Regions from separate parts of the Neorhizobium sp. IRS_2294 genome, predicted to be linked through region 1. Evidence: riboswitches for the same ligand, from Rfam matches in the RefSeq annotation. Region 1 holds a riboswitch; the other holds the start of a gene.

What was found. Region 1 has a riboswitch for cobalamin ahead of ACQY1K_RS16555 (CbtB domain-containing protein). Riboswitches for the same ligand answer to the same signal wherever they lie in the genome.
Region 2: linked by a shared signal. The riboswitch ahead of ACQY1K_RS12640 (ABC transporter substrate-binding protein) and the one ahead of ACQY1K_RS16555 (CbtB domain-containing protein) in region 1 are both predicted to bind cobalamin.

The regions. Positions count from the first base shown of each region.
Region 1 covers NZ_CP191439.1:3,433,668-3,441,030, forward strand. The annotation lists gene cbiB (adenosylcobinamide-phosphate synthase CbiB) at 1-655, shown strand, start outside; gene ACQY1K_RS16540 (cobyric acid synthase) at 639-2,096, opposite strand; gene cobO (cob(I)yrinic acid a,c-diamide adenosyltransferase) at 2,100-2,714, opposite strand; gene ACQY1K_RS16550 (CbtA family protein) at 2,711-3,481, opposite strand; gene ACQY1K_RS16555 (CbtB domain-containing protein) at 3,496-3,672, opposite strand; cobalamin riboswitch at 3,710-3,910, opposite strand; cobalamin riboswitch at 3,968-4,194, shown strand; gene ACQY1K_RS16560 (DUF1636 family protein) at 4,297-4,725, shown strand; gene cobW (cobalamin biosynthesis protein CobW) at 4,722-5,759, shown strand; gene cobN (cobaltochelatase subunit CobN) at 5,781-7,363, shown strand, end outside.
Region 2 covers NZ_CP191439.1:2,608,377-2,615,739, forward strand. The annotation lists gene ACQY1K_RS12615 (ABC transporter permease) at 1-147, shown strand, start outside; gene ACQY1K_RS12620 (hypothetical protein) at 194-1,363, shown strand; gene ACQY1K_RS12625 (bifunctional 5,10-methylenetetrahydrofolate dehydrogenase/5,10-methenyltetrahydrofolate cyclohydrolase) at 1,366-2,226, shown strand; gene ACQY1K_RS12630 (ABC transporter ATP-binding protein) at 2,233-3,018, opposite strand; gene ACQY1K_RS12635 (FecCD family ABC transporter permease) at 3,015-4,046, opposite strand; gene ACQY1K_RS12640 (ABC transporter substrate-binding protein) at 4,128-5,135, opposite strand; cobalamin riboswitch at 5,266-5,460, opposite strand; gene ftsZ (cell division protein FtsZ) at 5,754-6,749, shown strand; gene ACQY1K_RS12650 (GcvT family protein) at 6,825-7,363, opposite strand, start outside.

The sequences.
Region 1 (7,363 bases):
TCACGTGGAAGCCGTGGCAACCGCCTTGCGCTACAACGGGCTCGACGCCGGACGCAAGGCCGTCTCGATGATTGTCGGCCGCGATCCGGAAAAGCTCGATGACGCCGCGGTTTGCCGCGCGGCGATCGAAAGCCTGGCCGAGAATTTTTCCGATGGCGTCGTCGCCCCTGCCTTCTGGCTCGGCATCGGCGGCCTCGCCAGCGGCGCGGCCTACAAGGCTGGCAATACCGCCGACAGCATGATCGGCCACCGGTCTCCGCGTCATGAAGCGTTCGGCTGGGCTGCGGCCCGGTTCGACGACCTGATCAATCTGCCAGCGTCGCGGCTGACGGCGGCGCTGTTCGTTTTGGCCGCTGTCTTCGTCAAGGACGCCTCGCCCCGCGATGCCATACGTGCGATCCGCCGGGACGCCAAGCATCATCGTTCGCCGAATGCCGGCTGGCCGGAAGCGGCGATGGCGGGCGCGCTTGGCATCGCGCTCGCGGGCCCCCGCAGTTACGGCGGCCAGATGCTCGAAGCCCGCTACATGGGAGAGGGCAACCGGACCAACCTGAATTTCGACGATATCACCCGCGCCCTCAAGCTTGCGCGCGTGGCGGATGCGCTGCTGATCGGCCTGTTCGGCATACTGGCGCTGCTCATCTGGCAATTTTGAGCAGTCCGTCGATATCGAGATGCTGCTCCATATGCGCGGCAAGGCGATCGAGAATGGCATCGACATTCGCTTCGTAATTCAGGCCGGACACCGTACCGCCGAGACGCGACAGCCAGGCCGAACGCTGGCGATCGTCGCAAAACAATCCGTGCACATAGGTGCCGACCACCCTGCCATCCCGAGACGACGCACCTTCCGAAGTGCCGGCAATGCTCGAAAACGGACGTGAACAGTCGGCGCCGGTGGTATGACCCGTATGCATTTCGTAGCCGGCAAAGGATATCCCGTCGGAGCTGACACCCTCGACAGCCTCCAGCCGCTTTGACGCCGACAGCACGGTTTCGACATCGAGAAGCCCCAGCCCTTCCGCCGAACCGGGAGGGCCCTCCGATCCCTCCGGATCCGATATCCGTCTGCCGAGCATCTGGTACCCGCCGCACAGCCCGAGAACGCGCCCGCCGCGCCTGTAGTGAGCTGCGATATCGGTATCGAAGCCGGCCTCCCTAAGCGCAGCCAGATCCGCGATCGTCGCCTTCGAGCCGACCAGCAGCACGAGATCGCAGTCTCCAGGGATAGCCTCGCCGCGCCTGACACGGATGAGCTCGACATCCGGCTCCGCTTCCAGCGGATCGAGATCGTCGAAATTGGAAATATGCGGCAGGATCGGCACCGCGATGCGCAGTTTCGCGTCGGGCTTGCGCGCAAACGACTGGGTAAGGCCGAGCGCATCTTCTGCCGGCAGAAGTGCTGCATCGGCGAAATGCGGCAACAGTCCGATCGATTGCCAGCCGGTAAACGAACCGATCATCCGCATGCCCTCGGCAAACAAGGCGGGATCGCCGCGAAAACGGTTGACGATAAAGCCGTGGATCATGTCAGCATCCTCAGCATCGATGACGAGTTTGGTGCCGGCAAGGCTCGCAATCACGCCGCCCCGGTCGATATCGCCGATCAGAACCACCGGCACATCGGCAGCGCGGGCAAAACCCATATTGGCGATATCGTTCTGGCGAAGGTTGATTTCGGATGCGCTGCCCGCCCCTTCGACGAGGACGAGGTCTGCCCGGGCTTTGAGGATCTCGAAGCTTTCCAGCACCCGCGAAAGCAGCCTCGGCTTCAAAAGCTGGTACTCGGCCGCCTTGGCATTGCCCTCGACCCTGCCCTGCACCACCACCTGGGCGCCGACCTCGCTCTGGGGCTTCAAGAGAACCGGATTCATATGGACGCTGAGCGGCACGCCAGCCGCCCTTGCCTGCAGTGCCTGCGCCCGGCCGATTTCGCCGCCATCGGCGGTGACCGCGGCATTGTTGGACATGTTCTGCGGCTTGAAGGGCAGGACACTCAAGCCCCGCAGTGTGAAGACGCGGGCAAGCCCGGCAACGACCAGCGACTTGCCCACATCCGAGCCGGTCCCCTGAAACATGAGAGCGCGAGCCACCACCCGTCAGAACTCGATGCCGGCCTGGGCTTTGACGCCGGCCTTGAAGTGATGCTTGACCAGCGTCATCTCGGTCACCAGATCCGCCGCCTCGATCAGCGCCGGCTTGGCGTTCCGGCCGGTGACGACCACGTGCAGATCCGCCCGGCGCGCCTGTAACTGGGCGACGACCGTGTCGAGATCGAGATAATCGTAGCGCAGGGCGATATTGAGTTCGTCGAGAATGACGAGGCCGATCGTTTCGTCGGCCATTAGTTCGAGTGCCATGCCCCAGGCCTTCTCGGCAGCGGCGATGTCGCGTTTGAGATCCTGGGTTTCCCAGGTAAAGCCCTCGCCCATCGTGTGCCAGGCGACGCGGTCGCCGAACACCGCAAGCGCCGGCTGCTCGCCGGTCGACCATGCGCCCTTGATGAACTGCACGATGCCGACACGGCGGTTGTGGCCAAGCGTGCGCAAAGCCAGCCCGAAGGCCGCCGTCGATTTGCCCTTGCCGGAGCCGGTATGAACCATGAGGAGACCCTTCTCGACGGTCTTTTCCGCGACTTCGGCATCCTGAACCGCCTTGCGGTTCTCCATCTTGGCGCGGTGGCGCTGCTCGGTGGTCTGATCGATTTCCTTCAACGGACTGCAAGCTCCTTGGACGTGGTCGAAATTTCCTCACCAGCACGAAAACGCTCGCGGAGGACGCCGGAAAGCGCGCCGAGAACGGCCCAGAAGACGAGGTTCGTTGCGTAGACGGCATTGACGAACCGCGCATGCAGGTCCATCGGCACCGCGGTGTCATGGCTCGGCGGCAGCGGTGCGCCGATGATGTGCGGAGCAACGAGCAGGACGACCGCCAAAGCCGCAAGAAGGGCGGAACGGGTATAGGCAAGCAGGCCAAGGGCCAGGGCAGTGCAGACGGCTGTCGCAATCCACCAGATCTGGCGCGGGCCGAGCTCAGCGACGGGCATGCCCGGAAGTTCCGGCGGCAGACCGAGGCCGGGTGCAAGACTGACGGTGAGGAACCCGGCAATGCCGAACATCAACCCGCCGCGCCACCCGCCAAACCCGCCGAGTGCTTCGGCGATGGCGATGGCAACCAGCGCAAAACCGATTGCCGACAGAGCATTGGCCGCTGCAGTGTAGGCAAAGCGCTCGAGCCCGTCGGCCGGCGCCCATGCCTCTTCGGCGTGATCGTGCGCAGCGGAAGCCGGTGCTGCAGTGCCTGCGGCCGTATCCGGAGCTGTGCCATGGCTATGTCCAGCGCCGTTGCCGCCGGCGTGTTCATAGGTCTCCGCTGCGAGAATAAGCGGCACGACGGAAAAGCTTTGCATCACGGTCATCAGGAGCCCGGACAAAAGCCCTGCGATCACCGCCGTGAGGACGATGTTTCGAAACAGCGACATTTAAGGAATTCCTCTTAGTGGCAGGGAAAGGCCAGCGAGTGGCGCGTATCGTGAGCCGCATTGTGCACAGCCTCGATATGCGAAAAGCCGACAAAGCCGACGATGAACAGGCCGAGTATGGCTGTCATGCCAAGAGGAATGATTTTCGATGCGGAAACGCTGGCTGCACCGGCAGCAGAGTTCGTAACCATGGACGTCGTCTTTCTGCCCTCCACCCGAGGGCTTTCACTGTGCCTATCGTCTCCGGCAGGTCTCCTGGCTCGCGGATCGAACGCCTCTGACCCGCCTTCCCGGATGTCTCCAGTGGCATGTTGAGCAGAGACTTTCCGCTTACAGTTGCGGGGGCAGCCGCGGGTTTGACGTCAAGATATCGTCGCACCGCATTCCCTTCGATGAGCCCTCTCGGGCACCAAAGACGTGATCACTATAGACGGTTTCCCCAGACGGGCAATCGGCTTTGCAACATTGACACTGCCCTGCGACAAGGCTTAGGTGACTGCGATACGGTCCCTTGCCGGCAACGGTAGGGGCTAAGAGAGAATGCGGTGCGAACCCGGGATCGTCTTTAAGATTCCATGGTTCAATGCCGCGGCTGCCCCCGCAACTGTAAGCGGCGAGCCATCCTGCCACTATGGCCACTGGAGAAATCCGGGAAGGCAGGCGGATGGTGACGACCCGCGAGCCAGGAGACCTGCCGTTCGAAAACGTGCCTTTCCGGGCGGGGTGCTCCGGAAAAGCTTCTTTCACTCTGCAGGATAGGCTTGCCTTCCTGTCGTGCACCCCGATGTTATTGACTTGGGCGGTAGTGCGACACGATGGTGATTGACGAACGAAAAGACGAGCGCGACGCGGCCGCAGACGGCCTTGCCGGCGAGCCGGATGTGACGATTTTCGTCTGCACCAATTGTCGCGAGGCATCCGACAGCGAAGCGCGCCCGGGCATCGTCCTGATGGACGCCCTTCGCGAGGCTGCCGCCGGCAAGCCGCTTTCCGTCAAACCCGTCACCTGCCTTGCCAACTGCGAAAAAGGCCCAAGTGCTGCCTTCAACCATCGCTCCGGCTGGTCCTATGTCTTTGGTCATCTGTCGCTCGACACGGTCGAGGACATCTTGGTCGGCGCGATGATGCTGGCTGACGACGAGCGCGGTTTACTTCCCCTTCGCGGCCGCCCCATGTGCCTTCGCGGCAAGGGCATGACGGCCCGCATTCCACCATTCCAGCACCACGAGGACCTGCCTTCATGAGCGTTTCATTCGACCGCGTTCCCTGCACCGTGATCACCGGGTTTCTCGGTGCCGGCAAGACGACGCTGATCCGTCACCTGATCGAAAACCTCAAGGGCAAGCAGCTCGCGATCATCGTCAACGAGTTCGGCGATGTCGGCATCGATGGCGACGTGTTGAAGAGCTGCGGCATCGAAAGCTGCCCTGATGACAACATCATCGAACTTGCCAACGGCTGCATCTGCTGCACCGTCGCCGATGATTTCGTTCCGGCGATCGACCAGATCCTGGCCCGCGAACCGCGCGTGGACCACATCCTCATCGAAACCTCCGGCCTTGCCCTGCCGAAGCCTCTCGTCCAGGCCTTCCAGTGGCCGGATGTGAAGGCCCGCGTCACCGTCGATGCCGTCATTGCCGTGGTGGATGGTCTGGCGCTCGCCCAAGGCCGCGTTGCCGACGATCACGAGGCACTGGAAGCGCAGCGCAGCCAGGATAGCTCGATCGACCACGACGACCCGGTCGAGGAAGTGTTCGAGGACCAGATCGCCTGCGCCGACATGATCGTGCTGACCAAGACCGACCTTCTCGACCAGGCGTCGCTTGCCGCCGCCAAGGGCCGCGTCCAGGCGCATCTGCCGCGGGCCGTCAAGATCGTGCCCGCCGCAAACGGCGCCGTTGATCCGAGCGTACTGATCGGTCTCGGCCTTGCCGTCGAGGATGATATCGAAAACCGCAAGACCCATCATGACGACGAGCTTGACCACGATCACGACGATTTCGACAGTTTCGTCATCGATATTCCAGCCGTTGCCGATGCGGACGAACTCGCTGCCCGCATTTCGGCCACAGCGGAGGCGGAAAACGTGTTGCGCATCAAGGGTTTTGTCGACGTTGCGAACAAGCCGATGCGCCTTCAGGTGCAGGCGGTCGGTTCGCGCGTGAACCATTATTTCGACCGCGCCTGGGGTGCAGGCGAGACCCGACAGAGCCGCCTCGTCGTGATCGGCGAAAAGGGCATGGACCGTGCGGCGATCGAAAAGATGCTGGCGGCGTAAGAGGGTTTTAGAAGGAAAAGGATGCATATTCTCGCCACCACCTCGTCGTCGCTCGACGACCTGATCGAGCCGGTCGACCTCAACCAGTCGCCGGCAGATGTGGTGGTGCTGTCTTTTTCCGGCAGCGACCTGAACGGCATTGCAGCGGGTTGGAGCGATGGCAAGGCGAGCCTCTGCCTCACCAATATCTCCGACCTGCGCCATCCGATGTCCGTCGACCTGTGGCTCGAAAAGACCGCAGCCCATGCGCGCTTTATCCTCGTACGCATTCTCGGCGGCTATGATCGCTGGGCCTACGGCGCCGATCAGCTGTCGCGGCTGGCGAAGCGCAAGAAGATCCCGCTCGCGATGCTGCCGGGCGAATGCAGCATCAGCGACGACCGCCTGGCCGCTGCCTCCACCGTGCCCGATGCGACGCTGATGGACGTTCTCGCCTTCTTCCGCGAAGGCGGGCCGGACAATATGCAGCTTCTGGCGCGCCGGCTGGATGCGCTGGCAAGCGGCGATACGCAAAGCTTGCAGACCGCGACGCCGATGCCGAAGCGGGGCTTCTACAAGCCCGGCCACGGCATCTCGACCGCCGATGAGCTTACTGCTGGTTTCCCGCCCGATGCGCAGCGGCTGCCGATCCTGTTCTATCGCTCCACGTTGCTTGCCAATGATGCGGCACCGATCAACGCGATGTATGAGGCACTGGCTGCCCGCGGCTTCGCACCGATGCCGATGTTCGTCGGCGGCTTGAAGGATACAGAAACCATCGGCTTTGTCGAACAGGCGATCGCAGAGCTCGATCCGGCCGCCATTCTCACCACGACCGCCTTTGCAAGTGCGACTTACGACAACGGCGACACGATTTTCGACCGCTCAGGGATTCCCGTATTCCAGCTGGTCACCGCAACGACACGACGCGACGGATGGGCGGAAGGCCGCCGCGGCCTCAACCCTTCCGACCTTGCCATGCATGTCGTGCTGCCGGAACTGGATGGCCGTATCCTTGCCGGCGCGATCTCGTTCAAGGCCGGCGACAAGACGGCCGATCTCGTCAACCAGCCAGAACCGGACCGGATCGAACACGTCGCAGACCGGATCGCCGCCTTCCTGGCCATGAAGACCGTTTCCCGCGCCGAGCGGAAACTGGTCATCCTGATGCCGGATTATCCGAGTGCGCCGGGCCGCACCGGTTATGCCGTTGGCCTCGATGTGCCGCAAAGCGTTCTGACTATCCTCAGAACGCTATCGACAGCCGGCTATTCGATTTCCGATATTCCGCAAACCCCGCGCGCGCTTCTGGATCTCCTTGCCGCCAGGACAGCGCAATATCCGCTTGCCACCTACAGCCCCGAAGCCGGAATCGAAGCAGCCTGGGGCGAACCGGCGATGGATGCGGATCTGGAAGACGGCGCCTACCGTTTCCGCGCCGCGCAATTCGGCAACGTCACGGTGGCGCTTGCCCCGGACCGTGGCCGCGATGCCGACCGGCGCACTGACTATCACAGCCCCGACCTGCCGCCGCGGCACGCCCTCAACGCCTTCGGTCAGTGGATGCGTGATGCCGTGGGTGCCCATGCGATCGTTCATGTCGGCGCCCATGGCACGCTGGAATG
Region 2 (7,363 bases), 830 kb from region 1:
AACGCCAAGATCGATTTCAAATACGAGCAGATGTATGCCGCGCTGATCGTCGCCTCTGCCCTGTCGATCACCGTCTACCTGTCCTTCAACTGGCTCGGCAACAGGCTGTTTGCGCATTGGCACGAATCGAGCGACAGGCAACGCTGACACCGCCGCTGAACTGACCTAGAAAAAAGCAATCAGGGGAACAAACATGACAAATAAACTGACTGCCACACTGACCACCGCAGTGGCGATCGCCACGTTCGCAACGGCCTTGTCTACAAATGGCGCGACCGCCGGCGAGTTCGCCAAGAGCCGCTACACGACGCCGCTCGCCGATGTCTGCCCCAGCCCGTTCATCATCCAGAAGGACTGGCTGGCCCAGGCCGAGCAAGGTCCCCTCTATCAGCTGATCGGCTCGGGCGGAGAGATGACGTCGGGACAGTATACCGGCCCGCTGGGCTCGACCGGCATTGACCTCACCATCCTCGAAGGTGGCGGCGGGCTTGGCATGGGCGATGGCGAGACCGCTTATTCGGCGCTCTACATGGGCAATTCCAAGGCCGGCGTCACGCCGCATCTCGGCTATCAGGAACTGGACAACGCCTTCATCTTCTCCAAGCGCTTCCCCGTTGTTGGCGTCATGGCGCCGCTCGATATCGCGCCGACTGTTCTCCTGTGGGACAAGGCCACCTACCCTGACGGCTTCAAGTCGATCGCCGATCTCAAGACCTTTGCAGAGAGCGGCAAGGGCAAGATCTACGTCTCGACCACCAAGCGCACCTTCGGCCTCTACCTCGTCGAGCAGGGCATTCCCGCAGACGTGTTCGTCGAGGGCTATCGCGGTGACGGCGAGAATTTCGTCACCAACAACGGCACATGGCTGAACCAGGGTTTTGTCACCAGCGAAGTCTACAAGTTCGAGCACGGCAACAACTGGGGCAAGCCGATCGGCTACCTCAACATGAACGACCTCGGCTATCGCAACTACACCGGCATGCTCTCCGTCGCGACGGCTAGAATGGAAGAGCTTGCACCGTGCCTCGCAAAGCTCGTCCCGCTTCTGCAGCAAGCAACTGCCGACTATGCCAGGGATCCGGCCGAGGCAAACAAGGTGATCGTCGACTTCAACGCTGCCGGTCACGCTGCCAGCTGGTGGAAGACCGCGCCGGAGCTGATGGCCTATGCCGCAAAGACGATGGTCGACACCGGCATTATCGGCAACGGCCCCAACGCGACGATCGGCGATTTCGACATGGACCGCGTCGCCGAGATGCTCAAACTGGTCAAGCCGCGTTTCGACGAGCGCGCCGACCCGGATGTGAAGCCGGATCAGGTCGTCACCAACCGCTTCATCGATCCCTCGATCGGGCTGAAATGAGCGTGACCCTGCCGAGAACGACCGCAACACTGCTGGACGGCGAAGCTCTCGCCGCCCGGCTGAGGCGCGAGATGGCAGCGCAGGTTGCCGGTCTCCGCGCGCGCGGCATTGCGCCGAAGATGGTGACGGTGCTGGTGGGAGACGATCCGGCCAGCGCCACCTATATCGGCCGAAAACATGCAGACTGCGTCGAGGTCGGTATCGAGGCCATCGACCTGCGCCTGCCCTCGGATACGACCACCGAAGCCCTGCTCGAACGGATTGCCGCCGTCAATGCCGACCCCGCCATTCACGGGCAGATGGTGCAACTGCCGCTGCCGCCTGACATCGACGAGACGAAGGTGATGACCGCCGTGTCGCCGGCCAAGGATATCGATGGCCTGCATCCGCAAAATCTCGGGTTGCTCCTGGCGGGAAAGCCGGGCCTCCTGCCCTGCACCCCGGCCGCGATCCTTGCGCTTTTGCAGGACAATGCCGTTCCGCTCGCCGGCCGGGGGGTCGCCATCATCGGCCGCGGCCAGCTCGTCGGGCGACCGCTTACCGTGCTTTTGTCGGCCAAGGGAATCGATGCGACGGTGACGCTTCTACATAGCGGCTCTCGGGATATCGCCGAGGACATCAGGCGCGCCGACATCGTCATCGCCGCCCTCGGCCAGCCCGGTTTCGTCACTGCAGACATGGTCAAGCCCGGTGCCGCCGTCGTCGGCGTCGGCATCAGCTACGGCGCAGATGGATCGATGGTCTCGGACGTGGCAGCCGATGTCGCTGAGGTCGCAGGCTGGGTAACGCCGCCGCAGGGTTCGGTCGGCGCGCTCACCCGTGCGATGCTGCTGCGCAACCTGCTACAGATCGCCGCCGCCTAGACCGGTTCACATCAGGAACTGGATATGCAGCCGGCCGTGATGCGGCGAGGTCGAAACATGGGCTTCAACGCCGAACACGTCGGCGATCATCTTCTCGGTCAGAATTTCGACCGGCGAACCGCAGGCGACCAGCCGTCCCGCCGAAAGCACGGCGATCACATCGCAGAACCGGGCGGCGAGGTTGAGATCGTGGATCGCGACGACCGTCGTCAGCGGCAGCTCCGAGACCAGCCGGAGGATGTCGATCTGGTGCTGGATGTCGAGATGGTTGGTGGGTTCATCGAGGATCAGCACCGACGGCGATTGCGCCAGCGCTCGGGCCAGCTGCACGCGCTGACGCTCTCCCCCCGACAGCGTATGCCAGAACTGCTCGCGGCGATCATCCAGCCCGACGCGCACCAAGGCTTCGGTCACGATCCGGTCGTCCTCTTGCGTCCATGGCGACAGCGCCGACCGGTATGGCGTGCGTCCAAGCCGGACCACGTCGATAACCGTGACATTCGCCTCGGTTGCGGAATGCTGTTCGACCACCGAAACCCGGCGCGCGAGCTCGCGCCGTCCGAAACCGCTCATCGGCTTGCCATCCAGCGTGACATTGCCGGCGGCGGGTGGCCTCAGACCGGCGAGCAGACGGATCAGCGACGACTTGCCGGAACCATTGGGTCCGATCAACCCGAGCGTCCGGCCCTCATCGACCGAAACCGTGACGCCATCGACGATCACCTTGCGCCCGGCGAGCCAGCGGACCGCACTGGCGGCCAAGACCGGGGCGGAGACGGTATCGGTTGTCATGCGACCCTCCTCGCCCGGTAGAGAATGACGCAGAAGAAGGGAACGCCGACCAGCGCCGTCACCACCCCGATCGGCAGGATCTGCGGTGCGATGACGATGCGCGACACGATATCGGCGAGCACCATGAAAAGCGCTCCAATCAGCGCACAGGCAGGCAGAAGCCGGATGTGGCCGGGACCGACGATAAACCGTGCCGCATGCGGAATGACGAGACCGACAAAGCCGATCGCACCCACCATGCTGACGATCGTCGCCGTCATCAGCGCCGTGACAAGCAGCAGCACCACGCGGACCCGCCGGACCGCGATGCCGAGCGAACGCGCCGCATCCTCGCCGAAGGTAAACGCATCGAGCGCCCGCGCATGCCAGATGCAGACGATGAGCCCGACCGTCACGACCGATGCGGCGAGCGTCACCTCCGGCCAGCGGACGCCGGCAAGGCTGCCGAGCAGCCAGAACATCACGCTGCGCGCCTGTTCGGCATTGGCAGACGTCGAGACAATGTAGGAGGTGAGCGCATTGAACAATTGCGAGGCGGCAACGCCCGCAAGAATTGTCCGGTCCGCCGTCTGGCGTCCGCTCGACAGCATCACCACGAAGATAAAGGCGATCAGCGCGCCGGCAAAAGCTCCGGCGGAAAGCGAGATTGCGCCCGCCCCAAACCCAAGCAGCATGACGCTGACAGCACCCGTCGAGGCTCCGGCCGAAATGCCGAGAACATAGGGTTCGGCAAGCGAGTTCCGCAGGAGCGACTGCAGGATCGCCCCCGACAGCGCCAGTCCGGCGCCGCAGAATGCCGCGACCAGCGACCGCGACAGGCGATAATCCCAGATCACCGCTTCCTGGATGCGCGGCAAGGCCACGGCCGTAAAGCCGAGCCGGTTCGTCACCGCCGCAATCGTCGTCTCCATGGGAATGGTCATCTCACCGATCGCCACCCCGGCAACGATGGCGACGAGAAGCGCTGAGAGCACCAGGAACACGCCCGCGGCACCCAGCGCCCAGCGTCCGATACGGGATCGCCTCACGGGAGATGCCTGAACTGGTCGAGCGCACCCGCCATATCGACGAAGGCGGAACGAGCGGAATGCGTGATCACCTGCCGCACCTTAATTCGCGAGGCCAAAGGACTGGATGCCCCGGGCGAGCGTCTCGATGCCCTCGATCGTGCGGATCGTCGGGTTCATCGACTGGGCATCCATCAGCACGAAACGTCTGTTCTTGACCGCGTCCAGCTGGCTGACGACGGGATCGGTCTCCAGAAATTTGATCTTCACGGCCGGATCGTCGGCGGCATAGCGGCGACGGTCCATCGTTGCGACGACGATGACGGAGGGGTTGGCCTCAGCGATCGTTTCCCAGCCGACCAGCGGCCATTCTTCTTCCGTCGTCACCACATTGCGGGCGCCGATCGTCTCAAGGATATAAGCCGGTGCGCTGTTCTTGCCGGCTATAAAGGCATCGCCCTTGGTTTCCTTGCTGGAATACCAGAAGACGATCGGCAGGTTCTTGATCTCCGCGCCCTTGATCGATGCGACGGCTGCGGCTTCGCGCTGTTTCAGGTCTGCGATCAGAGCGGTGCCCTTGTCCTCGACATCGAAGATCTTCGAGAGCTCTGAAATCTCGCGGTAGATCAGGTCCATCTTGAACAGTTCGTTGCGAACGCCGTCACCGCCATCGGCATTGGTCTTCGCGACGCAATCGGCGGGCGAGACATAGGTGTTGATGCCGAGATCGGAAAACTGCTCGCGCTTGCCGACCGATCCCATAGGCCCAACATGCCACTCGAACTCGGCAGCGACCAGATCCGGTTCGAGACTGACGACCGATTCAAAGCTCGGGTCGTTGTCGGCAAGCCGTTTTATCTTCGCGTCCACCCCGGCATAGGGCGTAAGCACCGGCCCGACCCAGACGGCAGTGCCCGCCACCTTCTCGGCCAACCCGAGCGAATAAAGCACTTCGGTCATGCCCTGCCCGATCGAGACGATCTTCTCGGGCGCCTTGTCGAACGTGACGGGGCGACCGCAATTCTCGATCGTCAGCGGGTAGCTGGTCGGTGCTGCAAACGCCAATGTGGGAAGTGCCGCAACTAAGGCGGCGATAAGCCCTGATTTCATGTCCTGTCCTTTAATGATCGGAAAAAAGGGCAGGACGACCTGAAGCCGCATCGCGGCTCGACGTCGACATGGCGCACGAGCGCATTGCTTGCGACATAATCATCTCCCTGCCGGAACCCCTCGTCCGGTGTTGGTTGTCCATGCCACGGCAGGTCTCCTGACTTGCGGCTCGAACGCCTTCCATCGCCTTCCCGATCGGATGATCAGTGGTATCGATGGCTGGCTCGCCGCTTACAGTTGCGAGGGCAGTCGCGGACTTGGCCCGAAAGCCTCACCGCATTCCCTTTTCATCTGCGATTGCAGAACCGTAGCGCCCCAACTGATAGGGAACACGCCGGTGCTTGTCCAGAGCGATCCCCGCGCGATCTCTGCCGTTGCAGAGTGTAATAGTATAACATACCAATTTACGCAACGGTCTATTTTGGATTGGTCGCGACCTTTGTGAGGCGCTCAATTCAGGGATGCTGTACATTAAATCGCGATGACATCGCCCTCACCCTACTCCTGCCTCTTTGGCCTGACAGCGCTCTGGTCTATGACCTTGCGGACAGATAGCCTGCGGGGCGATTCGCCGTCCTTCTGGTATGGGACGACCGGAAGGAGCTGAAGGAGACGAAGATGACGGATATTAAGAGCGGCTTGACCGAATTGAAACCGCAGATAACCGTGATCGGTGTCGGAGGCGGTGGCGGTAACGCGATCAACAACATGATCACGGAAAATCTCCACGGCGTGGAATTCATCGCCGCCAATACGGATGCCCAGGTTCTGGCGACATCCAAGGCGTCGCGCCGCATTCAGCTGGGTGCGCAGGTGACCGAAGGTCTCGGTGCGGGATCGCTGCCGGATATCGGCCGCGCGGCGGCTGAAGAATCGATCGACGAGATCATGGATCATCTCGCCGGCTCGCACATGTGTTTCGTCACCGCCGGCATGGGCGGCGGCACCGGAACGGGTGCGGCCCCCGCGATTGCACGCGCAGCACGCTCTGCCGGCATCCTGACGGTCGCGGTTGTCACAAAACCCTTCTCGTTCGAAGGACACCGCCGCATGAAGACGGCCAACGAGGGTATCGAAGCCCTGCGTGAAGCCGCCGATACGGTCATCGTCATTCCGAACCAGAACCTGTTTCGCATTGCCGACGCCAAGACCAGCTTTGCCGACGCGTTCATGATCGCGGACCGCGTGCTGTTTTCCGGCGTCAGCTGCATCACCGACCTGATTGTCAAGGAAGGCCTGATCAACCTCGACTTCGCCGACGTGAAATCGGTGATGAAGGGCATGGGTCGTGCGATGATGGGAACCGGCGAAGCTTCCGGCGATGGCCGCGCGCTGATCGCCGCCGAAGCCGCCATCGCCAATCCGCTGCTCGACGACATCTCGATGAAGGGCGCCAAGGGCGTGCTCATCTCGATCTCAGGCGGTACCGACATGACACTGTTCGAAGTCGATGAAGCTGCGAGCCGCATCCGTGACGAAGTCGAAGCCGAGGCCGACATCGTCGTCGGCGCGATCTTCGACAAGAACCTCGACGGCAAGTTCCGCGTGTCGGTCGTCGCAACCGGCCTCAACGGCAACCAGCAGGGCTCTTCGTCCCCGACTGCGCAGTACTAAGATCAGTCTCAGCCAATAAAAAAACGCTCCGTGGACATCCGCGGAGCGTTTTTTGTTTGTCAGACCCGAAGCCGGTCAGCTTCTCGGCTTGAGATTTTCAGGGTCGTAGAGCGGCTTGTAACCGACCGCTGCGACTTCCACCGGGAAGGCCTCGTTGAAATAATCCACCGTCAGTTTCCGGCCGACCTGGCAATGCGACCAGGGCAGATAGGCGAGCGCGATATTCTTGCCGATCGTCGGGCCGTAGGCGATCGACGTCGTATAGGAACGCCGTCCGAGTTCATCGATCAGAACCTCGCCCGTGTCCGGATCCATGACCGGCAGCGAGCCGACCGGATAGCGGGCGACACCGGACGCATCGACATTGTCGGTCATCACGAGCGTGCAGAGCATCGCCGGCTGATGGTCGCGGGCCTTGTATTCGAGATGCTTCGCCTTGCCGCAAAAATCGGCTTCCTTGACCTTTGGACGGGCAAGATCCGCTTCGATCAGGTTGTACTGGGTCAGGAGATCGCCGTTCTGCAGGCGCAGGCTCTTTTCCATGCGGCGTGAGTTGGCATAGGTCTCGACGCCGAAGGCCATCACGCCGGTGGCACGCAGCGCATCCCAGACGG